DNA from 3 places in the Streptomyces sp. NPDC005402 genome. Region 3 is predicted to be linked to each of the others. Evidence: riboswitches for the same ligand, from Rfam matches in the RefSeq annotation. Region 3 holds a riboswitch; each other region holds the start of a gene.
The links. Region 3 has a riboswitch for thiamine pyrophosphate ahead of thiC (phosphomethylpyrimidine synthase ThiC). Riboswitches for the same ligand answer to the same signal wherever they lie in the genome.

Region 1: another riboswitch for thiamine pyrophosphate. It lies ahead of ABZT02_RS29800 (thiamine ABC transporter substrate-binding protein); the one in region 3 lies ahead of thiC (phosphomethylpyrimidine synthase ThiC).
Region 2: another riboswitch for thiamine pyrophosphate. It lies ahead of thiO (glycine oxidase ThiO); the one in region 3 lies ahead of thiC (phosphomethylpyrimidine synthase ThiC).

The regions. Positions count from the first base shown of each region.
Region 1 covers NZ_JBEXFB010000017.1:140,089-142,347, forward strand. The annotation lists gene ABZT02_RS29800 (thiamine ABC transporter substrate-binding protein) at 23-1,102, opposite strand; TPP riboswitch at 1,099-1,206, opposite strand; gene rlmN (23S rRNA (adenine(2503)-C(2))-methyltransferase RlmN) at 1,230-2,259, opposite strand, start outside.
Region 2 covers NZ_JBEXFB010000004.1:357,910-360,168, forward strand. The annotation lists gene thiS (sulfur carrier protein ThiS) at 1-25, opposite strand, end outside; gene thiO (glycine oxidase ThiO) at 22-1,179, opposite strand; TPP riboswitch at 1,177-1,289, opposite strand; gene ABZT02_RS10120 (hypothetical protein) at 1,342-1,713, shown strand; gene ABZT02_RS10125 (FAD-dependent oxidoreductase) at 1,746-2,259, shown strand, end outside.
Region 3 covers NZ_JBEXFB010000014.1:91,574-93,832, reverse strand. The annotation lists gene ABZT02_RS26380 (YibE/F family protein) at 1-969, opposite strand, end outside; TPP riboswitch at 1,041-1,230, shown strand; gene thiC (phosphomethylpyrimidine synthase ThiC) at 1,223-2,259, shown strand, end outside.

The sequences.
Region 1 (2,259 bases), on a different contig from region 3:
TTGCCGTAAGGCTTGCGGGGCCTTACTTCAGTACGAGCGAGGTCCATGACTTGACCCAGTCGTCACGGTTGTCGGCGATCTTCGCCGGGTCCATGGTCTCGGGATCCTTGGCCTGCGGACCGTACTGGGTGAACTCGGCCGGCACCCGGGCGCCCTCGACGACCGGGTACACGAACATGTTGAGCGGCATGTCCTGCTGGAACTCCTTGGTGAGCAGGAAGTCCAGGAACGCCTTGCCCCCCTTGGTGTTCTTGGCGTTGCTCAGCAGTCCGGCGTACTCGATCTGCCGGAAGCAGGTGCCCTGCGCGACCCCGGTGGGCGCGGTCGTCGGCTTCGGGTCGGCGTAGATCACCTCGGCGGGCGGCGAGGAGGCGTACGAGACGACGAGCGGCCGGTCGGCCTTGGCCTTCTTGCCTCCGGCCGACCCGGAGAACTCCTCGTTGTAGGCCTGCTCCCAGCCGTCGACGACCTTGAGGCCGTTGGCCTTGAGCTTCTTCCAGTAGTCCTGCCAGCTGTCGTCGCCGTACTTCGCGGCACTCCCGAGCAGGAACCCGAGACCCGGCGAGGAGGTGGCGGCGTTCTCGGTGACGAGGAGGTTCTTGTAGGCGGGCTTGATCAGATCGTCGTACGACGTCGGCGGGGCCAGCTTGTGTTCGCTGAACCAGGCCTTGTCGTAGTTGACGCAGATGTCGCCGGTGTCGATGGGAGTGACCCGGTGCTTGTCCTGGTCGACCCGGTACTCCGCCTTGATCCCGTCGGCGCCCTTCGCCTCGTACGACTGGAAGAGCCCGTTGTCGAGCGCGCGGGACAGCAGGGTGTTGTCGACCCCGAAGAAGACGTCTCCCTGCGGGTTGTCCTTGGTGAGGATGGCCTTGTTGACGGCCTGCCCGGCGTCGCCGTCCTCCAGGACCTTGACCTTGTAGCCGGACTTCTTCTCGAAGTCAGCGAGGACGTTCTTGGAGACGGCCCACGAGTCGTGGCTGACGAGGGTGACGGTCTTGGAGCCGTTTCCCTCGGAAGCGGAGGAGGAGGACGACCCGCACGCGGACAGTGTGACCATGCCGAGGCCTACGACGGCAGCAAGGAACTTCTTGTTGTTCACGGTGATGACCGAACTTCCTACCCAGAATGACCTGGGCGAGGTTCAGAGGGTCTGCGGCCCGATTGCCGCACTCTCAGCGCTGTGGCGCTCCCCTGTCGGATATGAAGATGTACGTACGTCCGTCAGACTACCGCTCGGTGGCCGCGAGCTGACCACAGGCCCCGTCGATCTCCTGCCCACGGGTGTCCCGGACGGTCACCGGCACGCCATGGGCGGCGATGGCCTCGACGAACGCCTTCTCGTCCTCGGGCCGGGAGGCGGTCCACTTGGACCCGGGGGTTGGGTTCAGCGGGATGAGGTTGACGTGCACGGGCTTGCCCCTGAGCAGTCGCCCGAGCCGGTCACCGCGCCACGCCTGGTCATTGATGTCCCGGATGAGCGCGTACTCGATGCTGAGCCGCCGCCCGGACTTCTCGACGTACTCGAACCCGGCGTCGAGCACCTCGCGCACCTTCCACCGTGTGTTCACGGGGACGAGGGTGTCGCGCAGCTCGTCGTCGGGGGCGTGCAGGGAGATCGCGAGCCGGCACTTGAAGCCCTCGTCGGCGAACCGGTGAATGGCGGGCACGAGCCCGACGGTCGACACGGTGATGCCGCGCTGAGAGAGCCCGAGTCCGTCGGGGGCGGGATCGGTGAGCGCGCGAATGGAGCCGACGACCCGCTTGTAGTTGGCGAGCGGCTCACCCATGCCCATGAAGACGATGTTGGAGAGCCGCGCGGGCCCGCCCGGCACCTCCCCGTCCCGCAGCGCCCGCATCCCGTCCACGATCTGGTGGACGATCTCGGCGGTGGACAGATTGCGGTCCAGTCCCGCCTGCCCGGTGGCACAGAAGGGACAGTTCATTCCACAGCCCGCCTGCGAGCTGATGCACATGGTCACCCGGTCCGGGTACCGCATCAGCACCGACTCCACGAGCGTCCCGTCGAACAGCCGCCACAGCGTCTTGCGCGTGGTCCCCTGGTCGGTCGACAGATGCCGTACGACGGTCATGAGCTCGGGAAGCAACGCCTCCTGGAGCTTCCCGCGCGCGCCGGCCGGGATGTCCGTCCACTCCGCCGGGTCGTGCGCGTACCGCGCGAAGTAATGCTGCGAGAGCTGCTTGGCGCGAAACGGCTTCTCCCCGATCCCGGCCACGACCTCCTTGCGCTCGGCGGGC
Region 2 (2,259 bases), on a different contig from region 3:
GCTCCCCGTTGACGGAGATGTTCATGCCGGCTGCTCCACGGACTCCAGGAACCGCCTGGGGGTGAACGGGCGGGCCACGTCGGGCAGTTCACCGGTCGTCAGCGCGTGCGCCAGCGCGTCCCCGGTGACCGGCGTCAGCAGCACGCCGTTGCGGTAGTGACCGGTGGCCAGCAGGAGGCCGGGCAGGTCCGTCGGGCCGAGCAGTGGGGCGTTGTCCGGGGAGCCCGGGCGCAGGCCCGCGCGGGTCTCCGTCAGCGGCAGCTCGGTGATGCCGGGGACCAGTTCGTGCGCGTCCCGCAGCAGTTCGTACACCCCGCCCGCGGTCACCGTGGTGTCCCAGCCCAGCTCCTCGCTGGTCGCGCCGATCACCAGCTCGCCGCTCTCGCGCGGCACCAGGTAGACCTGGCTGCCGCGCACCACGGCCCGCACGGTACGGCTCAGGAAGGGCGCGAGGCGCGGCGGCACGGTCAGGCGCAGTACCTGGCCCTTCACGGGCCGTACGGGAGGCAGGAGGGCCTGCGGGACGCCTTCCAGGCGGCCGCTGAGGCTTCCGGCGGCGAGCACCACCTGGGCCGCGCCCAGTTCCTCGCCGTCCGTGGTGGTGAGGCCGACGGCCCGGTCCCGTACGACGCGAAGACGTCGGGCCCAGGTGCGGTGGAACTCCACGCCCGCCCGCTCGCACGCGGCCAGCAACGCGCGCGTGAGGCGGCGCGGATCGATCTGGTGGTCGCCGTCCACCCGCAGCCCGCCCCGCACCCCCGGCGCGAGCATCGGCTCCAGCCGACGGCACTCCCGGCCGGACAACCACTCCGACTCCAGCCCCGACTGCCGCTGGAGGGCGTGCAGTTCGCGAAGGTGGGCGCGGTCGTCGGCGTCCAGCGCGACGGCGAGCGTGCCGCACCGGCGGTAGCCCAGGTCCAGGCCGGTCAGCTCGGTGAGCTCGGCCGCGAACTCGGGATAGCGGTGGGCGGAGGCGAGGTTCAGGCCCAGCAGGGTCTGCTCGCCGTAGTGCAGTTCGGTGACCGCGGCCAGCATCCCGGCGGCCACCTGGGCGGCCCCGCCGCCGGGTTCGGGGTCCACGACCGCCGTGGTGAGACCGCGTTGCGCGGCCCGCCAGGCCGTGACCAGGCCGATGATGCCGCCCCCGACGACGAGGACGTCTGACGTACGTGAGGACATGGGCGTCCAGCCCCTCCCTTCGCCGGCATGACCCGGATCAGGTTCGTACGGTCGGAGGCCGCCCAGCCTCCCTCTCAGCCCGGTGCGTCCGGGCTCCCGCGAGTGCTCTACGTTGGCCACCCTAGCCCGTGCCCGCGCGCCTCTGTAAGGGAGCCTTCCGCCATGCCCCGCTCGCTCGACGGCCTCGTCCTCGCCCCGGTGGCCGATCAGGCCCCAGGTCAGGTGGGCACGCGGACCCGGTTCAGCTACCACGAGAACGACGGGCAGATCTGGGCCGAGTACGCGGGCGGTGACGTGGTACGCGGACATCTGGTCGGCACGCGCGCGGGGGACCGTCTCGACTTCCGGTACGTCCAGCTCAAGCACGACGGAACGACATCCTCCGGGCACTGCGTCTCGACCGTCGTGGAGCTTGCCGACGGCCGGGTGCGGCTGGAGGAGACGTGGCAGTGGGAGTCGCAGCCGGGCAGCGGAACGAGTGTGGTGGAACAGGTCGGCGAGGTTGTGCAGCAGGTCACGGCGCACGGCTCCTGACTGACTGATTGTCAGTTGACTATGGTGATCAAATGAGCGAGCAGACGCAGGCGCGGGCCCAGCGGCGGGTGGTCGTGGTCGGCGCGGGCATGGCCGGGGTACAGACGGCGGTCGCCCTGCGCGAACAGGGCTTCTCCGGAACCGTCACGATCATCGGCGCGGAGCCCCATCAGCCGTACGACCGTCCGCCGCTCTCCAAGGCCGTGCTGCTGGGCAAGGCCGAGGGCTCCGCCTTCGACGTGGACTTCGAGGCCCTCGGCATCGAACTGCTGCTGGGCCGCGAGGTGTTGGGCGTGCGCCCCGAAGCGCACGAACTGGACACCGAGGCCGGACCCTTCCCGTACGACGTCCTGGTCGTCGCCACCGGCGCCGAGCCGATCCGGCTGCCCGCCACGGAGGGCGTGCCCGGGGTGCATCTGCTGCGCACCCTGGACGACGCCGAGCGGCTGCGCCCCGTGCTCGCCCGGCAGCACGACATCGTGGTCGTCGGCGCCGGCTGGATCGGCGCCGAGTTCGCCACCGCCGCGCGCGAGGCGGGCTGCGCGG
Region 3 (2,259 bases):
GCTGACGGCCAGCGCGACCAGTGCCATGACACCGCGCAGCCGCCCGACGACAACGACGACGAGCGCGAAGATCCCGGCGAGCAGGCCCATCGGGAACCTGCGGTTCACGTCGGTGACCGAGTACTGGAGGTCCCTGGGCGCGGAGGGCTCGTAGGCGACCACGACCTTCTCGCCCTCGTGCAACTGTCGCGACTGGTCAGGCTGGACGATCTCCGTGAAGGTGCGGCCCTTGTCGTCGCCGGTGTCGACCCGGATCGTCGCCTTCTTGCAGGTGCCGTTGGCCTGCTGCTCGGCGGACGAGCCCTCGGCGGTGGAGGTGTCCCCGGTCGGGGTCTCCCCCGAGGCGTTCACCGACTTGCAGCTGACGCTCACGACCTTGCTGACCGTGGCCTGCTGGGTCTGCCGGTCGAAGCCGACCCCGGTGCGTTCGTGCGCCGGGGCACCACCGGGCCACAGCACCCCGAGCCCCACCACCACAGCTACACCGAACGGGATGAGGATTGCCGCGATGACCTTGCGCAGGTGCTTGGAGACGGGAGTTGCCGGTCCATGGCTATGACTGTGCGAGTGACCGTGCCCACCGCCGGAGCCGGCCTCGCTCTCATGCCCGGGCCCGCTCCCATGCCCGTGCCCGTCACCGGAACCGTGCCCGTCACCGGGACCATGCCCGCGCCCATCGCCGCCATGGCCACCGCCACCGCCCAGACCGCCGCCACCGCCGCCTGAGGCACCGTGGCTCGCGCCTTGACCGCGGCCGTAGTCGGGACCGCCGCCGTGCCCGCCCCTGGGCTCGTGCTCATGCTCGTGCCAGCCGCCGGCCCCTCCGACCCCACCGGCCTCACCGCCCCCGAAGCCACCGTGGGAGCCACCGCGAGAGCCGCTGCCGGGGCCGTGCCCAGGGCCGCTTCCGGAGCCCGGTCGGCGCGGAGGCTCGGGAGGCGGGTACGGGGGCTGATGCGTCGTGGTCACCGCCCGATCATCGCAAGAACGACAGGGGCCCTCTGTTCACCGCGCCCGAATTGACGCTAGCGTGGAGCCACCTTTGTACACGCGGGAGCTCGGAGCACCGGGCTGAGAGGGCGCTGACCTCCGTCCCAGCGATGTTTCACGTGGAACGTCATCTCCAGCGAGTGACGTTCCCCACGAAACGTCGGCCGACGGAAACCGCTGCGTCGACCGCCGAACCTGTTACCGGGTAATGCCGGCGTAGGGAGTAGGTCTCATGACCATCAAGGACGCGCGCACGCCTGCCTCCGAGCAGAACGACCAGCTCGACACGGAGGCCGGGAAGTCCATCGGCTGGCACAAGGCGTACGTCGAGGGCTCGCGCCCCGATCTGCGGGTGCCGGTTCGTCAGGTGCACCTCACCAACGGGCAGTCGGTCACGCTGTACGACACCTCCGGCCCGTACACCGATCCGCTCACCGAGACGGACGTCCGCCGGGGCCTTGTGCCACTGCGGGAGAACTGGATCATCGCCCGCGGGGACACCGAGGAGTACGCGGGTCGTCCCGTGCGCCCCGAGGACGACGGGATCAAGCACACCTCACCGCGGGGTGGCCTCCGTAACCTCGACGCGGTCTTCCCCGGGCGGTCGCGCCAGCCGCGCCGGAGCCGTGACGGCAAGGCGGTCACGCAGCTCGCCTACGCCCGTCGCGGCGAGATCACACCGGAGATGGAGTACGTGGCCATCCGGGAGAACGTCACTCCCGAGGTCGTCCGTGAGGAGATCGCGGCGGGCCGCGCGGTGCTGCCGGCGAACGTCAACCACCCGGAGATCGAGCCGATGATCATCGGCAAGCGGTTCCTGGTGAAGGTCAACGCGAACATCGGCAACTCCGCGGTCACCTCCTCCATCGAGGAGGAGGTGGAGAAGATGACCTGGGCGACCCGGTGGGGCGCCGACACGGTCATGGACCTGTCCACCGGCCGCAACATCCACACCACCCGCGAGTGGGTGCTGCGCAACTCCCCCGTCCCGATCGGCACGGTGCCGCTCTACCAGGCGCTGGAGAAGGTCGACGGTCGCGCCGAGGAGCTGACCTGGGAGATCTACAAGGACACGGTCATCGAGCAGGCCGAGCAGGGCGTGGACTACATGACGGTTCACGCGGGCGTGCGCCTGCCGTACGTACCGCTGACGGCCAACCGCAAGACCGGCATCGTCTCGCGTGGCGGCTCGATCATGGCGGCGTGGTGCCTGGCGCACCACAAGGAGTCGTTCCTGTACGAGAACTTCGAGGAACTGTGCGAGATCCT